DNA from 4 places in the Paraburkholderia sp. GAS33 genome. Region 1 is predicted to be linked to each of the others. Evidence: predicted binding sites of a transcription regulator. Region 1 holds the regulator's gene; each other region holds the start of a gene.
The links. Region 1 encodes LexA, which represses DNA repair genes until DNA is damaged. Its sites were predicted from a motif close to ACTGTATNNNNATACAGT; they were not measured.
Positions count from the first base shown of each region.

Region 2: a site for LexA is predicted at 1,872-1,889, ahead of imuA (translesion DNA synthesis-associated protein ImuA). Genes of this name have one in related genera too.
Region 3: a site for LexA is predicted at 1,314-1,331, ahead of imuA (translesion DNA synthesis-associated protein ImuA). Genes of this name have one in related genera too.
Region 4: a site for LexA is predicted at 1,898-1,915, ahead of P3T24_RS34275 (ATP-dependent helicase). Genes of this name have one in related genera too.

Region 1 covers NZ_JBNDMP010000004.1:113,207-116,413, forward strand. The annotation lists gene cysT (sulfate ABC transporter permease subunit CysT) at 1-66, opposite strand, end outside; gene P3T24_RS14170 (sulfate ABC transporter substrate-binding protein) at 185-1,225, opposite strand; gene lexA (transcriptional repressor LexA) at 1,556-2,209, shown strand; gene P3T24_RS14180 (hypothetical protein) at 2,240-2,584, shown strand; gene P3T24_RS14185 (DUF2939 domain-containing protein) at 2,767-3,207, shown strand, end outside.
Region 2 covers NZ_JBNDMP010000013.1:113,177-116,383, forward strand. The annotation lists gene P3T24_RS31200 (KAP family P-loop NTPase fold protein) at 1-921, opposite strand, end outside; gene P3T24_RS31205 (hypothetical protein) at 967-1,185, opposite strand; gene imuA (translesion DNA synthesis-associated protein ImuA) at 1,904-2,611, shown strand; gene P3T24_RS31215 (error-prone DNA polymerase) at 2,688-3,207, shown strand, end outside.
Region 3 covers NZ_JBNDMP010000002.1:365,716-368,922, forward strand. The annotation lists partial or broken gene P3T24_RS08020 (UvrD-helicase domain-containing protein) at 1-409, shown strand, start outside; gene imuA (translesion DNA synthesis-associated protein ImuA) at 559-1,299, opposite strand; gene P3T24_RS08030 (hypothetical protein) at 2,017-2,235, shown strand; gene P3T24_RS08035 (hypothetical protein) at 2,276-2,608, shown strand; gene P3T24_RS08040 (hypothetical protein) at 2,849-3,085, shown strand.
Region 4 covers NZ_JBNDMP010000016.1:157,661-160,867, reverse strand. The annotation lists gene P3T24_RS34295 (MATE family efflux transporter) at 1-345, opposite strand, end outside; gene P3T24_RS34290 (RNA-binding S4 domain-containing protein) at 496-714, opposite strand; gene P3T24_RS34285 (hypothetical protein) at 1,021-1,470, shown strand; gene P3T24_RS34280 (hypothetical protein) at 1,591-1,842, shown strand; gene P3T24_RS34275 (ATP-dependent helicase) at 1,978-3,207, shown strand, end outside.

The DNA.
Region 1 (3,207 bases):
TGTGATGCCGAGCGTCAGGCCGAAGCCCGGTAAGGCGCTTGGCTTGCGGAAGGTCAACGTTGTCATGCTCGATGCTCTTTCAGGGTGAAAACCGGGTCGCGCGGCTGGACCAGGCTGAATGGCCAAACGGCGCGCCCCTTGAGGCGCGCCGGACGACAGCCTGACTGCCTTACCTCGTTACGCCTCACTGCGGCGAGTAGATCGAATCGAACACGCCACCGTCTGCGAAGTGCGTTTTCTGCGCATTCGTCCAGCCGCCGAACGTGTCATCCACGGTGTACAGCTTCAGCTTCGGAAACTTCGCGGTCAGCGCGGCCGGCACCTTGTCCGAACGCGGACGGTAGAAGTTCTCCGCGGCAATCTCCTGCCCCTGCTCGCCGTAAAGGAAGTTCAGATACGCCTCAGCCAGCTTGCGCGTGCCGTGCTTGTCCACCACCTTGTCGACTACCGAGACAGGCGGCTCAGCCAGAATGCTCACCGACGGCACCACGATCTCGAACTTGTCCGGACCAAACTCCTTGAGCGACAGAAACGCTTCGTTTTCCCAGGCAATCAGCACATCGCCGATACCGCGCTGCACGAAGCTCGTCGTCGCTCCACGTGCGCCCGAATCGAGCACGCCCGCGTTCTTGTACAGCTTCGTAACGAATTCCTTAGCCTTCTGATCATTGCCGCCCGGTTGATGCTCGGCATACGCCCACGCCGCCAGATAGTTCCAGCGTGCGCCGCCCGAGGTTTTCGGGTTCGGCGTGACGATCGACACGCCCGGCTTCACCAGGTCGTCCCAATCCTTGATGTGTTTGGGGTTGCCCTTGCGCACCAGAAATACGATCGTCGAGGTGTACGGCGCGGCGTTGTCCGGCAGACGCTTCTGCCAGTTCTTGTCGACGATGCCCTTGCTGGCAAGCGCATCGATGTCATAAGCGAGCGCGAGCGTCACGACGTCCGCCTGCAGCCCGTCAAGAACCGAGCGCGCCTGCGCGCCTGAGCCGCCATGCGACTGCTTGAAGGTGATGGTGTCGCCCGTCTGCGCTTTCCACTGTTTGCCGAACGCCTCGTTGATCTGCTGGTACAACTCGCGCGTGGGGTCGTACGACACATTCAGCAGCGTCGTGTCCGCCGCCTGTGTCTGTCCGGCCAGCCCAAGTGCCGCTGCGGCGCCAAGCGCCAGCACCGTGATGAGCTTCCTGGTCCTGCGTGCGAGCCCCGTGCCCTGATCGATCATCCAGCTTCTCCGCGTGGTGGTGAGGCGAGGCAACGTGCCCCTTCCTGTCTGTTGTGTTTGGTGTTTGAGGTCTTGCGCGCGTCTTGCCTGCGTCGACTCGAGGCCCAGTCTATCGAAGGGCTTTCATCATTAAAAATAATGTTTCTTCATTTTTTAATACTCAAAAGTGGTAATGACAGCCGGACGCGGCGTTGCGGCACGAAATCCGGTGTTAGGACGCCGTCTGACGGCGTTCCACTGACACCCAGGGTCGAGAACTTAAAGTAAAGCTTGAATTGCGCCGGATACTGTATAAAAATACAGTCACCTGTCTATCCATACAGTGACCCCATGACCAAACTCACCGCACGACAGCAAGAAGTTTTCGATCTGATCCGCCGGGCCATCGAACGCACCGGTTTTCCGCCCACCCGCGCGGAGATCGCCGCCGAGCTGGGCTTCAGCTCGGCTAACTCGGCGGAAGAGCACTTGCGGGCGCTTGCTCGCAAGGGGGTCATCGAGCTCGCCGCGGGCGCTTCGCGCGGCATCCGGCTACTGCTGGCCAGTCAGGACGACGGGCCGCATCAGTTCACGCTGCCGCACGCCAGCATCATGCAGTTGTCGCTGCCGCTGGTCGGCCGGGTGGCCGCGGGTAGCCCGATCCTTGCGCAGGAACACGTCTCGCAGCATTACGCCTGCGACCCGGCGCTCTTTTCCAGCAAGCCGGACTACCTGCTGAAGGTGCGCGGGTTGTCCATGCGGGACGCCGGCATTTTCGACGGCGACCTGCTCGCGGTACAGAAGAAAAGCGAAGCCAAAGACGGCCAGATCATCGTCGCGCGGTTGGGCGACGACGTGACGGTCAAGCGTCTCAAGCGCCGGCCGAATGGCATCGAGCTGATCGCCGAGAACCCCGATTACGAAAATATCTTTGTTCAGGCCGGCAGTGCGGAATTCGCACTGGAAGGCATCGCAGTGGGGCTGATCCGCCCCACTGAGTTCTGAACCTTGCCTGAACAACGACTGGAGAGAATCATGGAACGCCTTGCCCGCCTGCTGCCCTTCCGCCAGTTCGGTCGCCTGCGCCATTTGCGCAATCTCGTACCGTGCGCGCCGATCGAGGCGTCCAGTGTTACTGCTTCGCTGTTCGACGACCCGCAGCCGCATGCTTCGACCTTGCCGTCGGCGCTGCCGGCCTTCGCACGGGTGTCGCTAAATTCAGGGCTCAATACGGCGGAGCCAGCCCGGCGCGCGCCGGTGCGGGTGTACCACGGGCCGTCGCGTCTGATCATGGTCGGCACGGTGGACGCCGTGTGCCGCATGATCGACCGCTGCATCGCCGAAGAAACGGCCGGCGTGCAGAACGCGATGTTCGAGTAAGCATCCGGAAGAAAGCCCAGAGGTGGGTGAACCGGCCGTCAGGCAGTTCGCACGCCCGGTAAAGATCATTACGTGAGGTTGCGCGCGGTTGGCTCAGGGATAATCGTGCATCGGTCGTATGGGGATCGTTTTCCCGCGGATGCGGTCCACGTTAGATCACACCTCACGGAGAAGCTCGCCCGATGGCTGTTTCAACACCTGCAAAACGCGGCGTCGCGCGGCCGCTGATCGTCACAGTGCTTGTCATTGTGGTCGTGGCTGTACTCGGGTACGGCTATGCGTCGCCGTATCTCGCACTCGATCGTCTGAAACGCGCCGCCGATGAACGTGACGCGCAAACCGTCAGCGAATATGTCGACTATCCCGCGTTGCGCGAAAGCCTGAAGGATCAGATTGCTGGTCTGCTGACGAGAAAGATCCAGGCGCGTGCCAACGGCAATCCGCTCGCGGCCCTCGGCGCGATGATAGGCGTCGCACTCATTGGCCCGCTGGTCGATGCTTACGCAACCCCAGATGGCGTCGCCGCACTCCTGAACGGAATGCCGCCGCGCGGCGATCCGACCCAACGGCCACCGGTACCGCCCGATGCGCCGGCGAACGCGCCAGCCAATGCGCCTGCCGGC
Region 2 (3,207 bases), on a different contig from region 1:
CTCGGATTCGAAGGGTTCGAGTTTGCGATGAATAGACTCGAGCAGGTTGGAAATCTCACCGGAAATGTGAGATTGCAACTGCCAAGGAAAAGCCGGTGAGATGGGGTACGCAACCTGCACAATTTTTTCGATGTAGGCGTTTCCCCCTGCAGCGGGTCCACCGCCAAGACTTTCGCTAACCACGTTTCGGTCATACGCGAGCAAATAGGAGACGCGTGGGAAGTCCGCCACAGCCTTGATTGTTCGGAACACTGCCTTGATTTCATCGGGTGTCAAGCGGTCAAGGTCGTCGACGATGACGACAATGCTGCGGTCAAGCTTGGCGAGTGCTTTGATGACCTCTTTCTTTCGCTCACTTAGTCCTGCTTTGATGGATACGAGCTTTTCAGCTTCTTCAACCACCTTCTTGGCGTTGTCCACCGCCTCACCGGCCTTGGTCGCCAGTTTGCTGGCGTCGTGAAGCGCGTTGCCAACCGTATCTGCAGCGACTCCAACGAGACTTACACCGGGCACATACTTGAGATATTTCAGGTGACGTAGTAATCCAGCGTATCCCAGTATTTTTCCTGCCGCCTCCAACGATTTTTTCGCACGCTTTTTGCCTGCGTCCATTCCAATGCCGGAGGCGAGTTCGGTCAGCAGGGCTTCGACCAGAGCATCCGCTCCAGCGAGCATCCATGGGTTGAACTCGACAACGATTGGAACGTCGTCAGTCGATGACTTAAGCGACTCGACGATATAGCGCACCACGGTTGTCTTGCCCGAGCCCCATGCCCCTTCGATACCTATGACCACTCCGGGGCTCTTTGGCGGTAGCACCAATAAGCGAGCGAGCTGCTCTGCAAACGGCTTTCGACTGTAGAGGTCATTTGCAATTTGCGGCTGGTCATGCTGGAACGCGGCAGATTGAGCAGAGGGCATTTGCGCAACTTCTGAGGAAAAGTTCCGTGTGAGGAAAGCACGATGCTAACCGTGAATGTCTATCCATGCACGCGCCCAGGCGAGTCCGGCCTGCTGCGCATCGTCCGCTGTATCGAAGTGACCCAGCACGCCGGATGCCTCAACAAGCTTGCCATTCTGAAAGATGGTCCCGCTTGCGGCATAGCGTTCCTGCATCAGGATGTCTTCCTGCTGCAGGATGGCATGTCCCCAGACCTTATAGCCGTTGTACCTCTCTGGCTCCATCAGCGCGTGACCTCAGCAGCCGTGTTGCGGGAATCAACCCGAAGCACATTTCCCTCGGGCGTTATCTGGCGCGGAATGTCAGAGAAGTGAGGCGCGCTGCCGGGCTTCATTGCGAGCTTTGGCGCCGGCGCCCGGTGAGCCCGCGCCTTCGCGATGTGTCGTACGCCACCTGAATGCTTCGCGGACCTGTGCGCGGTCGCCGGGTGCTCAAGCGAAGCGCCCCTTGCTTCCGGCGGATTCCAGATTTCCTTGTACTCCTGAGTTGCAAATGCAGAGGACGTGAAGCCGAGCAGCAACAAAACACATCCAGAAAATCTCACCGTTCCTTCTCCCTGTTGCCTCGCTTTAACCAGTCACTGCACCGGACGCCTAGACCGACGCATTCGCCGTCGCAACCATGACAGTAATGTCGGTCGCGAACAGCGTCATCGACCTGCCAGGCTTTGTCGCTCGCGGACATTGCTGTCCCAACGGCGTGGCCATTTTCGCATGCGAAAAAGACAGGCTCACCGTTTTTCCCACGCCTCACCGCGTCGTCAATGGCCTCGTCGCCGAAGGCTGAGCGTAGTTTTGCCACGAAGGCGGCCAGCTCGGGCATCGGATGGCCGGCCTGCCGAACGCGTGCATCCATGAGTCAGACCTCGATTAAAAGTGCCAGTTCGCTGCCGCAAGATTGCGTGTACGATACTGTATAAATATACAGGTTTTTTACCTCCCCATGTCCACCGCTACCGTTCCCGCCGAGGAGATTCACCCGTCCCTGTGGCGAGCGTCCCAGCTCGCGCGCGGGCGTGGGCGGTTTCTGGAAACCGGGTATCCCGCGCTGTCGGCGGAGCTGCCTGGCGGCGGATGGCCCGTAGGGGCGCTGGTCGACCTGCTGGTCCAGCAAGCCGGTACGGGTGAATTGCGGTTGCTGCAGCCAGGGCTCTGCAAGGCCGGTATCCGTCCGGTCGCATTTGTGCAGCCACCCCATGCCCTCAACGGACTGGGGCTGCGCCACATCGGCCTTCCTGTCGAGCGGGTGTTTCGCGTGGATGCGGCGAAGACGGGAGACGCGTTGTGGTCGGTTGAGCAGATTCTCCGCGCAGGCAGTTGCGCCGCGATGGTTTTCTGGACGGAGTACGCGAAAGCGTCGTCGCTCCGACGACTGCACTTGGCCGCGCAGTCGTCTGAAACGCTTTTCGTGATGGTCAGGCCGCTCGCCACCGCGCAGGATTCGTCGCCAGCGCTCCTGCGATTGACATTGAGACCATCAGCCGACGGCCTGAGCGTCGATATTGTGAAACGACGAGGGCCGACCAGCGCAGCGCCTCTATCGATTTCCCTTCAACCCAGTCCAGTTCTGTTTTCCTCACATGCGCGCCTTCCTCGCCGTTCACTTGCCGACGTTGCCTCTCGCGATATCGCGACCGATACGCTCGTGTGAACTGGCAGATGGCAGCGGTGTACGGGGGGAAGAGAAATGGAGCGGGTTCCTTCATGGCCTGTCGGGATGACACGCCATGGACGCAACCTTCACCGCTCTGCCGGCGTATGCCGAGCTGTTTTGCCTCTCCAATTTCTCATTCCTGCATGGTGCTTCGCATGCGGAGGAGCTGGCCCAGCGTGCAGCGCAACTGGGCTACTCGGGTCTGGCGATAACTGACGAGTGCTCGCTTGCGGGAATCGTGCGGGCGCATGTAGCGGCGAAGGAGGCGAACCTTCCCTTCGTCGTCGGCTCGTACTTCCGGCTCGTCAATGCCGACGGCTCGCCGGCGTTCGGTCTCATCCTCCTCGCCCAGAACCGTGAGGGATACGGAAACCTTTCCGAACTCATTACGCTTGCCCGCACGCGCGGACCGAAAGGCACGTACCGGCTCACACCTCATGACCTGTCGCGTCCAGACCCGGAGAGCAGCCACCTTCGCGGTGTGCCGGACTGTCTCGCGATACTGATACCGCATTTCCCGGCGAAGGAGGACGTGCTCGACGTCCAGCTCGAGTGGCTCGAACAGACATTTCCCGGTCGCGCATGGTGCGGCC
Region 3 (3,207 bases), on a different contig from region 1:
GGGCTTCAACGAAGATATCCGGGACGCTCTGCTTGCTCGCAACGCCAAGAAACTTGCGGCTGCCAAGGCCCATGCGATGACCAAGGTAAAGGGCGAGTCGGACAAGGACCGGGAAAAGTATGCCGAACTTGAGGCGGAGGCCGAAGAAATCCGGACGATCGACGTGTTCATCTATCACCCGGACCGAGACACCTACGGACAAGGTGCACTGTCACACGGAGAGGTCCTGGAAGTGGCAGCATGGCTCATTCGCGAACGCCCAACACTGCAGCGCATCCTGGAGGACCGACACCCCCTCATCCTCATCGATGAGTCCCAAGACACGATGAAAGGGGTGCTTGACGCGCTGTTCGAGCTTTCGAAGAATCGCCCGGGTCAGATCACGCTCGGGCTTCTGGGCGACCATCGGCAACGCATCTATCCGGACGGTCACGATGACCTCCCGTCGCATGTGCCCACGGACTGGGCCCGCCCCGCGTTGCAGATGAACCATCGCAGTCAGCAGCGCATCGTCGAGCTCATCAACAAGATTTGGGACGCGGACATCGAAGGCCGTACTCAACCCAAGACTGGCGTGCCCCAGCATTCGCGGATGGAAAAGACCGGTGGAACCGTTCGCATCTTTGTCGGTGATACCAAGACGGATACAGGAAGGCGCGCATGTCGGGAAAACAGAACAGGACTGGGTTGAAGGGAAATCGATAGAGGCGCTGCGCTGGTCGGCCCTCGTCGTTTCACAATATCGACGGTCAGGCCGTCCGCCGATGGTCTTAATGTCAGTCGCAGGAGCGCTAGCGATGAATCCTGCGCGGTGACGAGCGGCCTGACCATCACGAAAAGCGTTTCAGACGACTGCGCGGCCAGGTGCAGTCGTCTGAGCGATGACGCTTTCGCATACCCGGTCCAGAACACCACCGCGGCGCAACTGCCTGCGCGGAGAATCTGCTCAACCGACCACAACGCGTCTCCCGTCTTCGCCGCATCCACGCGAAACACCCGCTCGACAGGAAGGCCGATGTGGCGCAGCCCCAGTCCGTTGAGGGCATGGGGTGGCTGCACAAATGCGACCGGACGGATACCGGCCTTGCAGAGCCCTGGCTGCAGCAACTGCAACTCACCCGTACCGGCTTGCTGGACCAGCAGGTCGACCAGCGCCCCTACGGGCCATCCGCCGCCAGGCAGCTCCGCCGACAGCGCGGGATACCCCGTTTCCAGAAACCGCCCACGCCCGCGCGCGAGCTGGGACGCTCGCCACAGGGACGGGTGAATCTCCTCAGCGGGAACGGTAGCGGTGGACATGAGGAAGCAAAAAACCTGTATATTTATACAGTATCGTACACGCAATCTTGCGGTAGCGAACTGGCACTTTTAATCGGGGGCTGACTCATGGATGCACGCGTTCGGAAGGCCGACTATCCGATGCCCGAGCTGGCAGCCTTCATGGCCAAACTACGCTCAGCCTTCGGCGACGACGCGATTGACGACGCGGTGAGGCGTGGAAAAACGGCGAGCCTGTCTTTTTCGCATGCGAAAATGGCCATGCCGTAGGGACAGCAATGCCGGCGAGCGACAAGGTCTGGCAGGTCGATGACGCTGTTCGCGACCGACATTACTGCTCTGGTTGTAACGGCGAATGCGTCGGTCTGGGCGTCCGGTGCAGTGACTGGTTAAAGCGAGGCAACAGGGAGAAGGAACGGTGAGATTTTCTGGATGTGTTTTGTTGCTGCTCGGCTTCACGTCCTCTGCATTTGCAACTCAGGAGTACAAGGAAATCTGGAATCCGCCGGAAGCAAGGGGCGCTTCGCTTGAGCACCCGGCGACTGCGCACAGGTCCGCGAAGCATTCAGGTGGCGTACGACACATCGCGAAGGCGCGGGCTCACCGGGCGCCGGCGCCAAAGCTCGCAATGAAGCCGGGCAACACGCGGGACTTCTCCGACATCCCGCGCCAGATAACGCCCGAGGGAAATGTGCTTCGGGTTGATTCCCGCAATACGGCTGCTGAGGTCACGCGCTGATGGAGCCAGAGCGGTACAACGGCTACAAGGTCTGGGGACATGCCATCCTGCAGCAGGAAGACATTCTGATGCAGGAACGCTACGCCGCAAGCGGGACCATCTTTCAAAACGGCAAGCTTGTTGAGGCATCCGGCGTGCTGGGTCATTTCGATACACAGGGCGAGGCGCAGCAGGCCGGACTCGCCTGGGCGCGTGCATGGATAGATATTCACGGTTAGGCAAACAGTTATCAGGAAGATGATGTCCGGTGCGCATTCCTTGACCCGCCAACAGGCTGCATCCCTGCGCTGCTATCTTGCCGTCAGTGACCTTGCTGCCTATGCATTAGACGGGAAACAGTTGTCACCCGAATCACTTGTTGAGTCCGCGCGCATATGGCTTGCGCGCAATGCGTGTCACGCCAGCTGGTTCGAGAGACTCACAATTGCAATAGAAGCGCAGACTGTTGCCAAAACAGTGCTCGAAGCTAATGTGAAGAGTGGCGACGACATCCAGCCTGCTCGGCTCTTCACCGACGCGATGACGGTCAACTACGCAGACCCTCTCGTTGCGAAAGTCTGGCGTCGATGCAGCCGGTCGGAAGAAACGTGAGGGATGTCCACCTCTCTGGTGTCGGTACAAGAGTTTGCAAACCAAAGACGACCAGACTACTCCCAATCGTGGATTGCACAACCACTCAATGCAAAGTTTGGAAAATCGTTTCCAACGCCCTATCCTGAATCTTTAAGCAGCTATCAAATCGGCTGTCTCTCCGGGTACCCCTGCGGGTAACTCCTTTGGGCATTTTTCAATGCGCGGTGGACGCGCATCACCTTTGATATTGAGACGCACATGGAACCAGCGATGGCGCTTGCAATAATGTGTGCATTCTCAACAGAAAACGAAACAGATGCGCTTCGGGCCATGGTCAAGCTGGCACGGGTTCTTGCGGACCTTAACGGAAAGATTCCTGCTGAAGACTGGGAGTCGTTGGTCGAAGCCGGAGCGGCACTCTGGAATGCTGCGATGGGTGATTACACTGCCGAACAACTGACTGTGGACGCCTTGCGACGTGCGCGGCGTGGATAGCTTTTCAACGCCCGGGCCAGGCACGAAGAGCGGGCAAGGTCTGCGTAGACACAGCGTAACGTGACTGCAAGCCGTCAATTGACGAGTCAGGACGAATCGCCTGTCTCTCCAGTTACAGCTTT
Region 4 (3,207 bases), on a different contig from region 1:
GAAGGCGGGGACCGCCAGCAGCATCGACATCACGAAGCCGGTCCAGTAGATGTGCGGCACGCGGTCTTCGGCCTGGGCGCCGCGAGCGTGCGAGACGCTCACGCTCACCGACGTCAGCACGCCCTGCAGCAGCGTGACGACCACGAAGAACAGGTTCGCGCCAAGTCCGCCGGCGGCGAGCGCGTCGGGCCCGAGCGAACCTAGCAGGATCGTATCGGTGACGCCCATTGCCATTTGCGACAGTTGGGCAATGGCGAGCGGGGCGGCGAGGCGGGCGGTGTCGGCGGCGTGGCGGGAAAACGTAGGCGGCGGCGCGGCCACCCGGGAGAGGCCGGATCGGGTCATAAAGCGAGGCACGGAGCAGGTCGCGTCCATGCCGTTTCTATCGAAACCGACAGCTTAGGGGGTAGGCGAGCTGTTGTCGATCTGTAAGCACATCTTTGGTGCGGATTTTTGGCGAGCCCGCAGTCCAGCGCTGAGCCGAGCCCGGCGGCGCTATGCCTCGTGCACGGCAATCCGGGTGTCGCCCAGCAAAACAACTTGTCCCGCGCGGATTTTGCAGGTTTTACGTAGCTCGACCCGGCCATCCACGGTCACTGCGCCGGAGGCAACCATCAGTTTGGCGGAGCCGCCGCTGTCGGCAAGCCCCGTTATCTTCAGGAGATTGTGCAATTCGACATAGTCGCCGGTCAGGGTGAAATCGAGATTGGGCATGGCGATTGCGGCAAGGGTAACGGGGTTCGCATCATAAGCCAGAAGCCACATGGATAGCCTCAGGCAGTCCGGCTTATGCTGATTGAAAGCATAGGTTATGTTTTCGTTAGAAAATGAAACGGTGCGTAACAGTGACCGTTTCTCGCGAACTTCACTCGCAAAGGGCAGGTCTGTAGAAAAACCTGCTGTCTGCGTGACCTTCCGTCACTTCGACGGCAGGGCGCAGCAGACCGGACGATACGCACCGCCAGCATCTTCGGTGGCTTGCCGTCCGAGTCCTGACAACAATTTTAGAGAGGTAAAGCTATGACCCAGATTCGTTCGCTCCTGATCGGTACCGCCCTGACTGCTTTTGCCGCTACCGGTGCGTTCGCGCAGACCAACGCGCAACCGGATGCCGGCGGCGCGGGCCAGCAAATGGCGGCGCCCGGCGCCGATACAGCGGCTCCGGCCGCGCAAGGCGTCCAGCCGCCGACCCCGGCGCCGCAGCGTCTGACGGCATCGGGCTCGACCGATCCGCTGGTGCAAAAGCGCGACGCGGATGCGCATGCCAATGCCCAGTACAGCGCGTCGAAGAAGGCGTCGAAGGCAGAGTTGAAGCAGCAGCAGGCCGCGGCCAAGTCGCAGTACAAGCAGCAAGTCCGTGACGCCAAGATTAACAAGAAGGCCGACAAGCAGACGGCCAACAACGATATGAAGATGAACATGCAAGGCCAGACGCCGAACCAGGATGATGCTTCCGACGTCAAGCACTAAGCATGTAGCAAGGGGGCGGTGAGCCGCTCCGACGGGCCGGCGCGGCTTGCCGCGGCCGGCCCGTTCAATTTTATCGGCGGGTTGTCCGTGGCCTGTCCGTGACCCTGAGGGAGGTATTGCATGAATAAGCCCATGAACTGGATTATGGCGGCGCTGATTGCCGGCTGCGTGTCGCCGGTTGCGTTCGCGCAAACGAACGACTCGACCGCAACGCCCACGCACGCCGACAAGAAGGCTGCCAAGGAACAGGCGAAGGCGGACAAGAAGTCCGATGTCGCTCAGGCGAAGGCCGACAAGTCGAAGACGGAGGCGCAGTCTGACGCTGATAAGGCTGCGGCCGATGCGAAGGAAAAGGACGCGAAGAAGGAGTAGGGGTGGGGGGCGTCGTCTCGGTGGTTGAGGAAAAAAAGGGTGCTTGTCGGAGCTGGTTGTATGGATATACAGTATGCGGCGCCGCGCTGTTTTGCGGCCCATGCCCTGTAACCCTCTATCTGCCGCCCAGACACCGTGCTCTCCGTTGCCGAACCCGCGCCGTCCGATACTGCCTCCTGGCTGGCGAGGCTCAATGACGCGCAGCGCGAAGCCGTCGAATACGACACCGGCAACGTTACGCAGCCGACCGGCGCCCTGCTGGTCATTGCAGGCGCGGGGTCGGGCAAGACCAATACATTGGCGCACCGGGTCGCCAATCTGGTCGTCAAGGGTGTCGATCCCCGTCGAATCCTCCTGCTGACGTTTTCACGCCGGGCCGCGGTCGAAATGACCCGGCGGGTGACGCGCATCGCCGGACAGGCGCTGGGCGCGCGGGCCGCGGTGGCACAGGGTCTGACGTGGTCGGGCACGTTTCACGGCATCGGCGCCCGTCTGCTGCGCGAATATGCCGAACTGATCGGCCTCGCGCCCACCTTCACGATCAACGATCGCGAGGATTCCGCCGACCTGATGAACCTCGTGCGGCACGAGCTCGGGCTCTCGGCGAAGGAACGGCGTTTTCCATCGAAGGGCACCTGCCTCGCGATCTACTCGCGCGTTGTCAACACCGGCGCGGCGTTGGCGGATGTGCTGAACGACGCGTTTCCGTGGTGCCGCGAGTGGGAGGCGGATCTGCGGCTGCTGTTTGCCACTTATGTTGAAGCCAAGCAGAAGCAGAGCGTGCTCGACTACGACGATCTGCTGCTCTACTGGTCCCTGATGGCCGAGCAACCGGCGATCGCTGCTGACCTTGCGGGCCGCTTCGATCACGTGCTGGTAGACGAGTATCAGGACACCAATCGCCTGCAGGCGTCTATCCTCCTCGCGTTGAAGCCCGACGGCCGCGGCCTGACCGTGGTGGGCGACGACGCCCAATCGATCTACTCGTTTCGCGGCGCGACGGTGCGCAACATCCTCGATTTTCCGGGCCACTTCAATCCGCCCGCGAGACAGGTCACGCTCGAGCGTAACTACCGCTCGACGCAGCCGATTCTGGCGGCGTCGAACGCGGTGATCGAGCTCGCCAGCGAGCGCTTCACCAAAAACCTGTGGACGGACAAGGCATCCGCCCAGCGCCCGCACCTCGTCAGCGTGGCGGACGAGGCCGATCAGGCGCGTTACGTGGTCGAACAGGTGCTCGAGGCGCGCGAAGCCGGCATGAAGCTGAAGGCGCAAGCGGTGCTGTTTCGCGCCGCTCATCACAGCGCCGCGCTGGAGATCGAACTGACCCGGCGCAACATTCCGTTTGTGAAATTCGGCGGCCTC